One region of the Rhodococcus indonesiensis genome, then DNA from elsewhere that is predicted to be linked to it. Evidence: riboswitches for the same ligand, from Rfam matches in the RefSeq annotation. Region 1 holds a riboswitch; the other holds the start of a gene.
The links. A riboswitch is a leader RNA that binds a small molecule or an ion and turns the genes downstream of it on or off. The one in region 1 is predicted to bind thiamine pyrophosphate.

Region 1 (7,483 bases):
CGGTTCACGCGGCCGGGTGTGTGAGGCCGACGTTCGCGAGGCCGAGCGCCGGTTCCGGCTGCAACCGGAAGTCGTCGCAGCGCCCGAACCCGTCGCGGAGGCGGAGTTCGAGACGATTCCGTTCACGGCGATGCGCAAGGCGATCGGGCAGCGGTTGCAGGAGTCGAAGCGCAGCGCCCCGCACTTCCGGCTCACCGCGGACCTGCAGATCGACGACCTTCTCGCCTTGCGGACGAAGATCAATGCGACCGTGCCCGCCGTCAAGCTGTCGGTCAACGACTTCGTCGTCAAGGCGTGTGCCGCGGCGCTGCGGAAGGTACCCGATGTCAACGTTCAGTTCGACGAGGCGACACAGTCGGTGCTGCGCTATGCAAGTGCCGACATCTCGGTGGCTGTCGCACTGCCGTCGGGTCTGATCACCCCGATCGTGCGCGGGGCCGATGGCAAGACTCTCGCCGAGATCTCCGGGGAGGTGCAGTCGCTGGTGACCAAGGCCAAGACCGGGAAACTGACGGCCGACGAGTTTCAGGGCGGCACTTTCACGGTGTCCAATCTCGGCATGTTCGGTGTGCGGGAATTCGACGCGATCATCAACCCACCGCAGGGCGCCATCCTCGCAGTCGGTGCCGGACAGGAGCGTCCCGTCGTCGTCGACGGTCAGGTCGTTGCGCGCACGATGCTCACCGTCACGCTCTCGTGCGACCACCGGGTGATCGACGGCGCGCTCGGCGCCACCTTCCTGCGAGAACTCCGGCGTTTCGTCGAGTCACCCGCGCTGATGCTCGTCTGAGAGGTACACCATGACAGAGAAGTACGACGTCATCGTCGTCGGGAGCGGGCCGGGTGGCTATGTCGCGGCCATCCGTGCTGCGCAGCACGGTCTGCGCACCGCCGTCGTCGAGCGGGACCGGCTCGGGGGGATCTGCCTGAACTGGGGGTGCATCCCTACCAAGGCGTTGCTGCACGGTGCCGATGTCGCCCACACGCTGGCGAACCTTCGGCCGCTCGGGTTCAGTGCCAGCGGTGTGGAATTCGACATGGCACGCCTCGTCGAGTTCAGCCGGTCGGTGTCGGGGCGACTGTCCGACGGCATCGGCTACCTGATGAAGAAGAACGGCATCGACGTCGTCCGGGGGTCGGCGCGGCTGCTCGACAAGGGAGTCGTCGCCGTGACGGCCGCGGACGAGTCGGTGTCCGAGTACCGGGCCGACCACGTCATCCTGGCCACCGGGGCCCGGCCCCGTTCGGTTCCCGGTGTCGTGCCCGACGGCGACCGGGTCTGGACATACTTCGAGGCTCTGGTCCCGTCGGAGCTTCCGAAGTCCTTGCTGGTCATCGGCTCCGGCGCCATCGGCGTCGAATTCGCGAGTCTGTACAACGATCTCGGCACCGACGTCACCCTCGTCGAATTGGCCCCGCAGATCATGCCGATCGAGGACGCTGCCGTCGCGGGCCATGTACGGCGGCAGTTCGAGAAGCGAGGCATCAGGATTCACACCGGCGCCTCGGTGTCCGAACTGACGGTCGGCACGAACGCCGTCACCGTGGCCGTCCGGTCGGCCGACGGAACGATCGACGAGTCGACCGTGGACAGAGTACTCGTCGCGGCCGGAATCCAGGGCAACGTCGAGGACCTCGGTCTCGAGGAACTCGGTGTCGAGGTCGATCGCGGATTCGTCACCACCGACCAGTGGTGTCGCACCACCGCATTCGGCGTGTACGCGATCGGTGACGTGGCGGGCGCACCTTGCCTCGCCCACAAGGCAAGCCACGAAGCCGTCCTGTGTGTGGACAAGCTCGCCGGTGCGGATCACGTCCGGCCGTTGGACCGCGACTACGTTCCGGGCTGTACCTACGCGCGGCCGCAGGTCGCCAGCCTCGGTCTCACCGAAGAACGAGCCCGTGCGACCGGCCGTCGCCTGCAGATCGGGCAGTTCGATCTGCAGGCGTCCGGAAAGGCGCTCGCGATCGGCGAAGCCGACGGGTTCGTGAAGACGATCTTCGACGCCGACAGCGGCGAACTCCTCGGTGCCCACATGGTCGGCCCGGATGTCACCGAGCAGATTCAGGGATTCGGCATCGCTCGATCCCTGGAGGCGACCGCCGACGATCTCGCCGAGGTCGTCTTCGCGCACCCGACGCTGTCGGAGGCGATGCACGAATCGGTTCTGGCCGCGCTGGGCCGTCCGATCAACATGTAGCAAGTCCCGCCGAACCGCGGACCCGCGTGGAACCGCGGTTCGGCGGGAACCCACGCCCAGGAATCGAACGAAACGTGAATCCCATACCTGGAACAACACCCGACGCGCCGGTCCCGTCGGGCCGCAGGTTGCTTCGACTGGAGGTCCGCAATGCGCAAACCCCCGTCGAACGCAAGCCGAACTGGATCAAGACCCGCGTCAAGAACAGTCCCGCGTACGCCGAACTCGAGAGCCTGGTCGAACGCGAAGGACTGCACACGGTGTGTGCGGAAGCCGGCTGCCCCAACATCTTCGAATGCTGGGCAGACCGCGAAGCCACGTTCCTGATCGGCGGTCGGCAGTGCACGCGCCGCTGCGACTTCTGTCAGATCGACACCGGCAAACCCGCCGACCTCGACCGGGATGAGCCCCGCCGCGTCGCCGAGTCCGTGCAGGCGATGGGACTTCGGTACGCCACCGTCACCGGGGTTGCCCGCGACGACCTGCCCGACGGCGGCGCATGGCTCTACGCCGAGACCGTCCGACAGATCCACGCCCTCAACCCCGGCACCGGCGTCGAGAATCTCGTCCCCGACTTCAGCGGACGGCCGGACCTGCTGGCCGAGGTGTTCGACTCCCGGCCCGAGGTGCTCGCCCACAACCTCGAGACCGTGCCGCGGCTCTTCAAGCGGATCCGTCCCGCGTTTCGCTACGAACGCTCGCTCGGTGTGCTCGCCGCGGCCCGCGACTTCGGCCTGATCACCAAATCGAACCTGATCCTCGGTATGGGGGAGACCCCACAGGAAGTGCAGCAGGCGATGATCGACCTGCACGATGCCGGCTGCGACATCCTCACCATCACCCAGTATCTGCGTCCCTCGCCGCGACACCACCCGGTCGAGCGGTGGGTCGAGCCGGAAGAATTTGTCGAACACTCGAAAGCCGCCGAGGAGATCGGTTTCGCCGGCGTCCTGGCGGGGCCGCTCGTGCGTTCCTCGTATCGCGCCGGCCGCCTCTACGCCGACGCCATGGCCCACCACGACCGTGAACTCACTTCTCCCCTCAGTCATCTCGCCGAATCGCACCCGCCAGGAGTTCGACCCACATGAGTTCCGCCACCGAAGACGACCGCATCATCGACTTCGCCCGTCGCTGGCTGCCCTACGGCGGCGGAAGTCCCGGAGACCTTCTGGTCGAATTCGGAATGACCCCAGCCGGTTACCTGACCCGGCTGGGGGAGATCCTCGACAGCCCCGCCGCCTTACGACTGCACCCCCGACTACGTGCGGACCTGCGCGACTTCGTCGCTGCGCGCACCTCTGCCTCGCGCGCCGCGCCGAATCGGAGCGACCAGGTTCGGAGGCGGAATGTCACCTGATCACACGAACTTCGACACCGTCAGCGAACCGGTACGGCTGGGGCGTCAGCACAGGGCCGAGGCTCTTGCGCAGCCGGGAGACCTCGGCGCGGACGGCAACGATGTGGTCCCGGTCGCCGAACAGGGCCTCGCTCAACGACGCGGCATCGATGCCGGCCGACCGGGTACGTGCCAATACCCTCAGAATCTGCGCGTGCCGCGGTGACAGGGCACGCGTCCATTCCATCTCCCCCCGCACCGTCGCCCGAGGGGCCGTCCCCAGGTCGAGTTCGAGTCGGATGGCCGCCCGTTCCGCGCGGCGGCGCACCAACCATGCGTCACCGAGCGGTTCGGGTACGCAAAGTCCGAGACCGGGCACGAGCAGCGGTCGGTCGGCCTCCGGTGAGGCCAGTCGTTCGGGAACGCCGATGCCGCTGGCTGCCACGACCCATCCGTGACCGTCCACGACGACGGCAGGCCCGCACGTCCTTGCCAGCACCGGCGCCGCATCGGTACGGAGCCTGTCGAGGTGGACGGCATGCTCGCGCCAGAGCATCGACTCGGCCAACCGCACAGCCGTCTGCACGAGGGCCACGGTGGCCGGATGCACCGACATCGCCGACCCGCTGATATCCAGTACGCCGAGGACCTCGCCGGAGCGTGGATCGTGGACCGGTGACCCCGTACACGACCAGCCGTAGTGGGACCGGGCATAGTGTTCGGCCGAAAAAAGCTGTACCGGAGCGTCTTCGACCAGCGACGTGCCGACAGAATTGGTGCCTACCGACTTCTCCGACCAGCGGGCGCCTTCCACGAATCCGAGGACGTCGGCTTCCCTCTGCACGTCACGTGCACCTTCTCGCCACAGCACCACCCCGTCCGAGTCAGCGACGACCACGATGAAGTTCGCGTCGCTCGCCATTTCGGTCAAGGTGCCGCGTAGTTCGGGCAGAACCGACCTCAGGGCGCTTCGTGCACGGCGCGCTTCGAGTTCGGAGACGTCCGCGAGTACCACGTCCTCACACCGGGCGGGACTGACGCCGTCTGCCTGGAGACGCGACCACGACCGGGCGACAACGTCACGCGGAGGCACCGGCGGCGTCCGGCCGGACATCACCGCGTCGTGGACGTCGCTCAACAATCGGGCGCGTCGCGACAAGTCTTCTCCGGAACCGAAAGCGAGCAACCGCTGGCGCGCCGAACTGGCCCTACTCACAGCGTCCAGCCTACCGTCAGGGGGTCAGCCGCACCATGTCCCCTGCCGTCTGCGGCCACCCCAACAGCAAACCCGTCGACGAGTTCGCACATTCGGCGAGACGCGGGTCGACCGGCACACTGCTTGGACAAGAACGTTCCGCACGAACGCTTTCGGTCCTCGGGCCCACGCTTCTGCCGTGCGGCCCGCCTGGGTGGGCGCGGCAAGTGGGCCCGCCACAGCCCAGACCCACGGGGCCGCCGAACGAAGTCGACGCCTATGATCCTCTCGACACGGGGTGCCCGGGTAAGAGGGCTGAGATCACACCCGTCGAACCTGCTCTAGTTCGTACTAGCGAAGGGATGTCCGAATGACGATGTCTGCTGTTCCACCGCCGCGAGTGCTTTCCATTGCCGGTACGGATCCGACCGGCGGCGCCGGCATCCAGGCGGACCTGAAGAGCATTGCCGCGCATCGAGGCTACGGAATGGCGGTGGTCACGGCGTTGGTCGCCCAGAACACCTGCGGCGTGCGCAGTGTCCACCTTCCTCCGGCATCGTTTCTCACCGCTCAACTCGAAGCGGTCAGCGACGATGTCACCGTCGACGCCGTCAAGATCGGCATGCTCGCCGAGACCGATCAGGTGCAAGCCGTCGCCGAATGGCTTGCCACGGTCGCGCCCCCCGTGGTTGTGCTCGATCCGGTCATCGTCGCCACCAGCGGCGACCGGTTGCTCAGCCGCGAGGCCGAAGGCGCGCTCGAAGACCTCATTCCCCAGGTCCATCTGATCACGCCGAACGTTCCCGAACTCGCAGTCCTCAGTTCCACGTCTCCGGCCGACTCCTGGGAGGAACTGCTCGGGCAGGCCCATGAGATTGCCGATCGCTACGGGGTGGCGGTGTTGGCCAAGGGCGGACATCTTCCTGGAGACACCGTCTACGACACCGTCATCGGCCCTGTAGCGGGGGAGGACGATGCGGTCGTGGTCGACAGTCCCCGCATACGCACCTCGAACACGCACGGCACCGGTTGCTCGCTGTCGGCAGCCATGGCTACCCTTCGGCCGCAGCGAGAAAGCTGGGATGCCGCGCTCGAGGAAGCCAAACGGTGGCTCACCGCAGGCATCGAAGCAGGCAGGGAGTTGCATGTCGGTCGCGGCCACGGCCCTGTCCACCACTTCGTCGATCTGTGGACGTGACCTGCTGCGAGGAACAATGCTGCCGTGCACGTCGTCCTCGTGCCGGCTGGGACCCCGGGCAGTCTCGTGAGTTGCCCGAAGTGACAGTGATGTTCGACGGACGGGCATAACCGGGGTAGTCTTGCGACGGACTCGACACGGGGTGCCGGAAACGGCTGAGAGACAGACCCGTCGAACCTGATCTCGATCATGCGAGCGAAGGGATGCCGAGCCGGCGCGGCCGTGTGGTCCGTCGCTGCGGTGAACCCCTTCCCACCGAAGGGAAACAACACAATGCTCTTGCAGAACCAGACGGTACTCGTCACCGGCGCCGGGCGCGGTCTCGGTCACCACCTCGCGCAGTCGTTCGCCGACGAGGGCGCCGCCGTCGTAGTCAACTACCGCAACAGCAGCGACGCCGCCCACGCCCTTGCCCAGAAGATCGGCTCGGACCGCGCTGTCGCGCTGGCCGCCGACGTGACCGACCCCGCCCAGATCGACGCCATGCTCACACAGGCCAGGAAGCACTTCGGCCGACCGGTCACCACCGTCGTCAACAACGCGCTGCCCGACTTCTCCTTCAACGGCGACGCGCGCCGCAGAGCCGACCAGATTGGCTACGGCGATTTCGCCGCTCAACTCGACGGTATCGTCGGCGGCGCGGTCAACACGATCCAGGCGGTTCTGCCCGGCATGCGCGAGGCCGGCGGCGGCAGCGTCATCAATATCGGCACCAACCTGTTCCAGAACCCGGTGGTGCCGTATCACGACTACACCGCCGCCAAGGCAGCACTGCTGTCGCTGACCCGCACATTCGCGGCAGACCTGGGGCCTGAAGGCATCCGCGTGAACATGGTCTCCGGTGGGCTGCTGCGCACCACCGACGCATCGGCAGCGACCCCCGAGGAGGTATTCGAACTGATCGCCGCCTCCACGCCCCTGCGGAAGGTCACCACCCCGGAGGACTTCGCTGCCGCTGTCCTGTTCTTCGCTTCCGACTGGTCGCGAGCAGTCACCGGTCAGAACCTCGTGGTCGACGGCGGGCTGGTGATGAACTGATGCTGTCCCGCACCCTCCATCTCAATGCCTTTCTCCATGGTGTCGGCCATCATTCGGCGGCGTGGCGGCATCCGACGTCCGCGGCGGAGCGAATCGGGGACATCACCTACTTCGAGGAACTCGCTCGGACAGCCGAGCGTGGCTGCTTCGATGCGGTGTTCTTCGCCGACGGTCACTGCGTGAATCCGAGCTACACGGCCGGGACCACGTGGTTTCTCGAACCCCTGACCGCGCTGTCCGCGATGGCGCGCGCGACGAAACGCATCGGGCTGGTCACCACGGTGTCCGCGAGCTTCTACACACCGTTCCATGCGGCGCGGATGCTCGCGTCGCTGGACCACATCAGCGGTGGACGGGCCGGGGTGAACATCGTGACCTCGATGTTCGACGCGGAGGCCCGCAATCACGGGCTCGACGCTCTGCCGGACCATGCCGAGCGTTACGGCCGCGCCGAGGAGTTCATCGAGGTGCTGACTGCGCTGTGGGACTCGTGGGACGAGGCCGGCATCGCCGTC
Region 2 (7,483 bases), 470 kb from region 1:
CGAGCCGCGATCGATCAGCAGGGACATGCCGAGGCAGCCCTCGATGTCTGCCAGCGTGGGCATCACGGTGTCGCGTACGTGCCTGATCCCGGCATCGATGTACGACGGATGCGCGTGAATTGTGGTCGAGCGTGCGAACACGATCGGCACCCTTCTCCTCAGGGCGGTGCCGACGCGGCGCCGCCGGTCGTTGTCGTTCCCCAGGTTTCACCTTGCTCCCCCGATCCACTGGAGGCAATAGGCGCATTCCGCTTCGACCGGTATCGCCCGAACTGCACGATCCGGCCACCGCTGCCGTCCCTCGATCGTGGGAAGAGAACCACCCGTGCACCACTGCTCGCCGCCGCCGACGACGCCGGTGGTGCCGCGACGCGTGCGGCACCACCGGGTCCGGTGGGCGCCCCCGGGTCCGGTGGGAAACCGACCGTCACGGCCTCACATCGGGTCGTCTCAGGGCTCGAGCGGCGACGACGCCTGCGCCCAGAACCGCTTCGGGATGCGGCCCGCGTGCCGGGCCCGGAAGCCGGCCTCGACGGCGTGGCGCATCGCGGACGCCATGAGGGCCGGGTCCTTCGCCCGGGTCACCGCGGTCGCCAGCAGCACCGCGTCGCACCCGAGTTCCATCGCGAGCGCGGCGTCCGAGGCCGTGCCGATACCCGCATCGAGGATCACCGGCACCCCGGCGGCTTCGACGATCATCTCGATGTGGTGCGGGTTGGCGACCCCGAGGCCCGTGCCGATCGGCGAGCCGAGCGGCATCACGGCGGCGCAGCCGACGTCCTCGAGCCGTCGCGCCAGCACCGGGTCGTCGTTGGTGTAGGGCAGCACGACGAACCCGTCGTCGACGAGTTGCTCGGCGGCCGAGACGAGTTCGATCGCGTCGGGCAGCAGCGTGCGTTCGTCGGCGACGACCTCGAGTTTGACCCAGTCCGTTCCGAGCGCCTCGCGGCCGAGTTGTGCGGTGAGCACCGCCTCGGCGGCGCCGCGGCAGCCGGCGGTGTTGGGGAGCGGCGCGATGTCGAGGCGGCGCAGCAGATCGAGCACGCCGGTCCCGGACGCCGCGTCCACCCGGCGCATCGCCACGGTGGTCAGCTCGGTGCCGGAGGCGACGAGGGCCTCTTCGAGCACGGCGAGGTTCGCGGCCCCACCGGTGCCGGTGATCAGCCGCGAGGCGAAGCTGCGTCCGGCGATCGTCAGGGGCGGCAGGTCGTGGCCGGGGTCGGAGCCGAAGTCGCGCTCAGCCACCCTGCACCGCCGTCAGCACCTCGATCTGCCAGCCCTTCTCGACGCGCTCGGACCAGCGTCCCCGGGGGAAGACGGCACCGTCCACGGCGACGGCGACCCCCCTGTCGGGCAGCCCGAGCCCACTCAGCAACTCGGCCATCGTCGGCGCCTCGGCGAACCAGCGCTCCTCCCCATTGACCGTGACTCCCACCGTCGGCGCACCGTTCATCACACTCACTCCTCGGTAAATCGTTGCGGATCAGCATATTTCGCCACAGCGAGCGGTTCGTCCGCGAGCTCCGCGACCACCGCGTCCGCCGTGACCGGGGTCAGCAGCACGCCGTTGCGACCGTGCCCGGTCGCGGCGATCACCCGCTCGGACAGCCGGCCGATCAGCGGCAGGTTGTCCGGGCTCACGGGTCGTAGTCCCGCACTCGCCTCGTACAGCTCGTACTCGCCGATCGCCGGGAACAGCGTCTCGGCGTCGGCGATGAGATCCCGCACCCCCGCGACGGTGACCTGCGTGTCGTCGGCCTCGTACTGGGTTGCGCCGACGACGAGCCCGTCCGCGCGCGGCACCAGGTACGCGGGCCGGCCGTGCACGCTGCCGCGGACCGTCCGGTGTGGAGCGGGAGCCGCGCCCGGGCGGGTCCGCAACCGCAGGATCTCCCCCTTGACCGGCCGCACCGGCAAGCCCGGCCACAGCCGCGCCGAGGCGGCGCCGGCCGCGAGCACCACCCGGTCGGCGTCCAGGTCCGTGACGTCAAGGACCGGCTCGTCGACGAAGGTGACCCCGGCCGCGGCGGCCGCCCGTCGCAGCGCGTCGACGAGAACCCGGTTGTCCACGGCCAGCTCGTCCGGGGCCAGCAGCCCGAGACGGATGCGCGGGCCGAGCGACGGCTCGAGTTCACGCACCTCGGCGCGGCCGAGCACGCGCATCTCGTGCCCCTGGGCCGACACCCACTCGGCGATCGTGCGCAGGTCGGCGGCGTCGGCCGCGTCCAGCGCGACGGTCAGCGACGCAGTGGAGGTGAACAGGTCGAGGCCGGTCTCCCGCAGCAGCTCGGCGCCGAACGCCGGCCAGCGGGCCAGCGACGCGGCGCCCAGCTCGAGGACGTGTTCCTCACCCGGCCAACCCTCCGACAAGGGCGCCAGCATCCCCCCGGCCACCCAGGACGCCCCCGCTCCCGGGGACGGGTCGTGCACGGTCGCGGTCCAGCCGGCCCGGGCCGCGCGCCAGGCGATCGACAGCCCGATCACGCCTCCGCCGACAACGGATACGGTTCCCAACAGTTCGTCCACCTCACTCCCTGCGCCGGCATGATCCGGTTCAGGTGCTGACGGTCGGGGCCGGCAGGCCCCCTCTCAGCCCCGCGATCCCCGGGACTCCCGTGTCGATTCGTTCAGAGCAGAGACTACCGTCTCCGCCGTGACTACCTACCGCGGCAACCATCCCGCCCCCCGGGAACGCCTCGCGCAGGCCCGGCTCTACCTGTGCACCGACGCCCGTCGCGACACCGGCGACCTGGCCCGATTCGTCGAGGAGGCCCTTGCGGGCGGTGTCGACATCGTCCAGCTCCGCGACAAGGGCTCGGCAGGCGAGAAGAAGTTCGGCCCGCTCGAGGCGCGCGAGGAACTCGAAGCACTCGAGGTGCTCGCCGCCGCCTGCCACCGGCACGGCGCCCTGCTGGCCGTCAACGACCGCGCCGACATCGCCCTGGCCGCCGGCGCCGACATCCTGCATCTCGGGCAGGGCGACCTGCCGGTGCGGTACGCCCGGCAGGTCCTCGGCGACGACGTGGTGATCGGCCGCTCGACCGCCAGCCGGGCCCAGGCCAGCCTCGCCGACATCGAGGACGGTGTCGACTATTTCGCCAACGGGCCGGTGTGGGAGACCCCCACCAAGCCGGGTCGCACCGCGGCGGGCCTCGAGGTGCTGCGGGAGGTGGCCCGGTCGCAGCCGCGGCGGCCGTGGTTCGCCATCGGCGGCATCGATGCCGAGCGGCTGCCCGAGGTGCTCGACGCCGGCGCCACCCGCATCGCGGTGGTCCGCGCCATCACCGCGGCACCGAATCCGCGGGCCGCGGCGGCGGCACTGAAGGCCGCGCTGCCCGGCTGAAAGTCCGTCACAGCCAGTCGAGGACCGTCGACGGCGCCAGGGTCGGCACGTCCCCGGGCAGCCGGGCGCGCAGTCCCCGGTCGGCCGTCACCACCACGGTGAGCACCTGGTCCAGGACCGCCGACGTGCCCTTCGCCAGGACGGCCAGCTCGTCGTCTCCGCTGCCGGCGGCGGGGTGCACCAGGGTGCGGTCGTCGTCGATCACCGCTGCGCGGGCTTGCCCCTCGAGGACCGCCTCGATGCGGCTCACCCAGCCGAAGGACCCGCCGGGCAGCTCGACGGTGCGGGGCACCGACTCGGCCAGCTCCGCGAGCAGTCGTGCGGTGGCACCCGGCCGGTCGCGCCACCAGCCGTTCGGCCGCGAGCCGAGGACGTTGGCCGTGTCGAGCAACATCCGCACCGCCCGGGTCCGCAGGTCCGGCCAGGCGGCCGCGAACCCGGAGTGCAGGGACATGGTCTCGACGTCCGCCTCCGGCACCCAGCGCAGTTCGGTGCTCTCCCCGTTGAGGGTCGTCGCCATCGGGCTCGGGGTGTCCGCGACGACCGTGGTGTACGTCCATCCCCCGGCACCGCCGGAGGTGACCCGCTCGGTGCGCACGCTCACGGCAGCCGGGTCGATCCCGGTCTCCTCCTCGGCTTCCCGTACAGCCGCGGCGACGGGACTCTCGTCGCTGTCGCGGGCGCCGCCGGGCAGGGCCCACGTGCCGCCCTGGTGGCTCCACGCCGCGCGGTGCTGCAGCAACACGGCCGGGGTGCCGTCGGGCAGCGGTGCACGCAGCAGCAGCCCGGCCGCACCGAATCTGCCCCACCGGCGACCACCGTCGGGTCCGACGGCCCAGCCGTCCCCGTCACCTCGCATCGCGTCCGCCTCCCTGCCGCCCGGCCGCCGACCGCGAGCCGGGCGTCCACCGCCCTCGGACGGCAACGACATCCCATTACTGCTTATATGCTCGCCACACACAGTGCCACATCGGAAGGGGTGCTCTCGTGGACGTGCGCGTGACCCCCACGCTCGGCGCGGTCGCGGGTCGCCTCGAGCGCAGCGACGTGTCCGATCCCGTCGTCGACCACGACCGCCGCGCCGACGACTGGCGCGCCCTGCTGCGATCCACTCCCGCCGCACTCTTCACCCTCGGCGCGCTGCTGTCGGTCCTCCTCATCGTCTCGGGCATCGTCGCAGGTCAGACCGTGACGAGCCGGCAGGCCACGCACAGTCGGCTGCTCACCTCCGTCGAACCCCTCGCCGACGCCGCCCAGAGTCTCTACAGTGCGCTGTCCGTCGCGGACGCGGCCGCCGCCACCGGCTTCATCGCGGGCGGTATCGAACCCGAGGAGGTGCGGGAACGCTACACCCAGGCCGTCGGCGAGGCGTCCACCCAGCTCGTCGCCGCGGCCGGCGGAATCGCCGCCGACGACAGGGTGAGTGCCCGGTTGCTGGCGGACATCGCCGGCCGGCTCACCGTCTACACCGGCCTGGTGGAGACGGCCCGGGCGAACAATCGCGTCGGAAACCCCGTGGGCGCCGCCTACCTCGGCGAGGCCTCGTACCTGATGCAGTCCGAACTGCTGCCGATGGCGCAGGAACTGCACGAACGCAGCTCGTCCGCCGTCACGTCCACCCAGCGGGCGGCGGTGCAACCGCCGTGGACGTCGATCGGGATGCTGCTGGTGACGGTTGTCGCGCTGGCCGGCGTGCACGTGATCGTTTCGCGGATCAGCCGCCGCACCCTCAACCTCGGACTTCTCACGGCCATCGCCTCGACGGGGATCCTGCTGTGCTGGCTCCTCGTCGCGGGACTGATCTCGTCGAGCGCCACCCGGAACGCCGTCGAGCGCGGCGGCGAACCGCTCGGGGTCTTCACCGACAGCCGGATCCTCGCCCAGCAGGCCCGGACCGCCGAGACGCTGCAGCTGGTCCGACGGGACGTCACCGGCGAATACGACGCGATGTTCGACGGCAGCATGGACCGTCTCGAGGAGTTGCTCACCGGCTCCGCGGCCGCCGACGTGGAGTCCCAGGCCGAACCCGCCGGCCGCGCCGCCGAAGCGCGCACGGCTTGGCTGGCATCGCACGACCGCGTGCAGGCGGCACTCGACCGGGGCGACTACCCGGCTGCCGCGATCCTCGCCACCGGTCCCGGGCCCGACGAGGCGGCGGCCCAGTTCCACGCGGTCGACCGCGCCCTCGAACAGGGCATCGACCTCGCGCGCGCCGAACTGCGCGGCAACGAAGTCCGCGCCGCGGACACGCTGTCCGCGCTCGCACCGGCCGCGTGGGTGCTCACCGTGCTCGCGTGGCTCGGCGTCGTGGGAGGACTGGCGCCACGAATCCGGGAGTACCTGTGAACATCCGCAACGCCCTGCTCGCCGTCGCCGTCGCCACGGCCGTCCTCACCGGTGGGTGCGCGACGTCGCAACCGGAGATCGTCGCCGGTCCCGACGTGTCCTACACCGAACCGCCGTTGCCGGAGCGCGCCGCACTCGCGCCCACCGACATGCCGATTCCCCCGGAGCCGGACTGCGGCGACCCGACCGCCGGGCTGCGTCCCGACGGGGCGACGACCGGACCGGCCCTCGATGCGATCCGGGCGCGCGGACGCCTCGTCGTCGGGCTCGACACCGGCAGCAACCTGATGAGTTTCCGCGACCCCTCGACCGGCCGGATCGCCGGGTTCGACGTGGACATCGCCCGCGAGATCGCCCGGGATCTGCTCGGCAGTCCGGACCTGCTCGACTTCCGGATCCTGAACTCCGCGGACCGGGAGCAGGCCCTGCAGGATTCCACCGTCGACATCGTCGCGAAGACGATGACGATCACGTGTGCCCGACGTGAGCGCGTCGACTTCTCCACGGTGTACTTCGTCGCCCAGCAGCGTGTCCTGGTGGTCAAGGGCTCCGACGTCCGGGACGTCGCCGATCTCGCCGGCCGGCGGGTGTGTGCGGTGCGCGGCACGACGTCGCTCATGCGTCTGCGGCAACTGCAACCGTCCGCGGCGATCCTGACCGTCCCGTCGTGGGCGGACTGTCTCGTCGTGCTGCAGCAGCGCCAGGTCGACGCCGTCAGCACCGACGACACGATCCTCGCCGGGCTCGCCTCCCAGGACCCGTACCTGGAACTGGTGGGAGCGCCGCTCGGAACCGAGCCCTACGGCATCGGGATCGCGCAGGGCCGTGAGGACCTGGTGCGGTTCGTCAACGGCACCCTCGAACGGATCCGTCGGGACGGCACGTGGACGCAGATCTACAACCGTTGGCTCACCGTCCTCGGTCCCGCCCCGGCGCCGCCGACCCCGACGTACGTGGACTGAGAGAACGCATGTCCGACACCGACGACGACACCGGACCGGCGACAGCACCGGCGGCACCCCCGGATTCCGGTCCGGCGACCGCACCGAGCGCCGGGCCGGGAACAGCACCGAGCATGGGTCCGGGTACAGCACCGAGCATCGGTCCGGGCACAGCACCGAGTATCGGTCCCGGTACTCAGCGCAGCCGCCGGGGAAGCGTGCCGTCGCAGCGGTCGTCCTCACGCCGCTCCCGGTCGCGGTTGCCGTCGCGGCGGCGACTCGCGGGTCTCGTCGACATCCCCGTCCCCACTCCCGTCGACCCCGAGTCCGTCGTCCTGCGCGACCCGCACGTCGCCGAGGGCAAGCGGTTCTGCTGGAAGTGCGGCAAGCCGGTCGGCCGCAGCACACCCAACGGCCCGGGCGCGACGTCGGGCCGATGTCCTTCGTGCGGAACCCCGTTCGAGTTCACTCCGCTGCTCGCGGTCGGCGACGTCGTCGGCGGGCAGTATGTGGTGCAGGGCTGTCTCGCCCACGGTGGTCTCGGCTGGATCTACTTGGCGATCGACCGGAACGTCAGTGATCGCTGGGTGGTCCTGAAGGGCCTGCTGCACTCCGGAGACGCCGAGGCGCAGGCCGTCGCGCTGGCCGAGAAGCAGTTCCTCGCCGAGGTGACGCATCCGAGCATCGTGAAGATCTTCAACTTCGTCGAGCACCCTCGCCCCGACGGCAGCCCGATGGGCTACATCGTCATGGAATACGTGGGCGGGCACTCGCTGCGCGAGGTGCTCGACACCTGTCCCAAGCCCTCGCGGATGCCCGTCGAACAGGCCGTCGCGTACGTCCTCGAGATCAT

Region 2: another riboswitch for thiamine pyrophosphate. It lies ahead of thiO (glycine oxidase ThiO); the one in region 1 lies ahead of thiD (bifunctional hydroxymethylpyrimidine kinase/phosphomethylpyrimidine kinase).

The regions. Positions count from the first base shown of each region.
Region 1 covers NZ_CP180630.1:4,644,193-4,651,675, reverse strand. The annotation lists gene ACM26Y_RS21260 (2-oxo acid dehydrogenase subunit E2) at 1-790, shown strand, start outside; gene lpdA (dihydrolipoyl dehydrogenase) at 801-2,201, shown strand; gene lipA (lipoyl synthase) at 2,276-3,289, shown strand; gene ACM26Y_RS21245 (DUF3263 domain-containing protein) at 3,286-3,558, shown strand; gene ACM26Y_RS21240 (GAF domain-containing protein) at 3,551-4,678, opposite strand; TPP riboswitch at 5,017-5,112, shown strand; gene thiD (bifunctional hydroxymethylpyrimidine kinase/phosphomethylpyrimidine kinase) at 5,103-5,930, shown strand; TPP riboswitch at 6,059-6,151, shown strand; gene ACM26Y_RS21230 (3-oxoacyl-ACP reductase) at 6,204-6,968, shown strand; gene ACM26Y_RS21225 (LLM class flavin-dependent oxidoreductase) at 6,968-7,483, shown strand, end outside.
Region 2 covers NZ_CP180630.1:4,171,117-4,178,599, forward strand. The annotation lists gene ACM26Y_RS19160 (antibiotic biosynthesis monooxygenase) at 1-150, opposite strand, end outside; gene ACM26Y_RS19165 (thiazole synthase) at 451-1,245, opposite strand; gene thiS (sulfur carrier protein ThiS) at 1,238-1,453, opposite strand; gene thiO (glycine oxidase ThiO) at 1,459-2,526, opposite strand; TPP riboswitch at 2,515-2,627, opposite strand; gene thiE (thiamine phosphate synthase) at 2,654-3,343, shown strand; gene ACM26Y_RS19185 (NUDIX hydrolase) at 3,351-4,202, opposite strand; gene ACM26Y_RS19190 (hypothetical protein) at 4,331-5,689, shown strand; gene ACM26Y_RS19195 (glutamate ABC transporter substrate-binding protein) at 5,686-6,651, shown strand; gene ACM26Y_RS19200 (tetratricopeptide repeat protein) at 6,660-7,483, shown strand, end outside.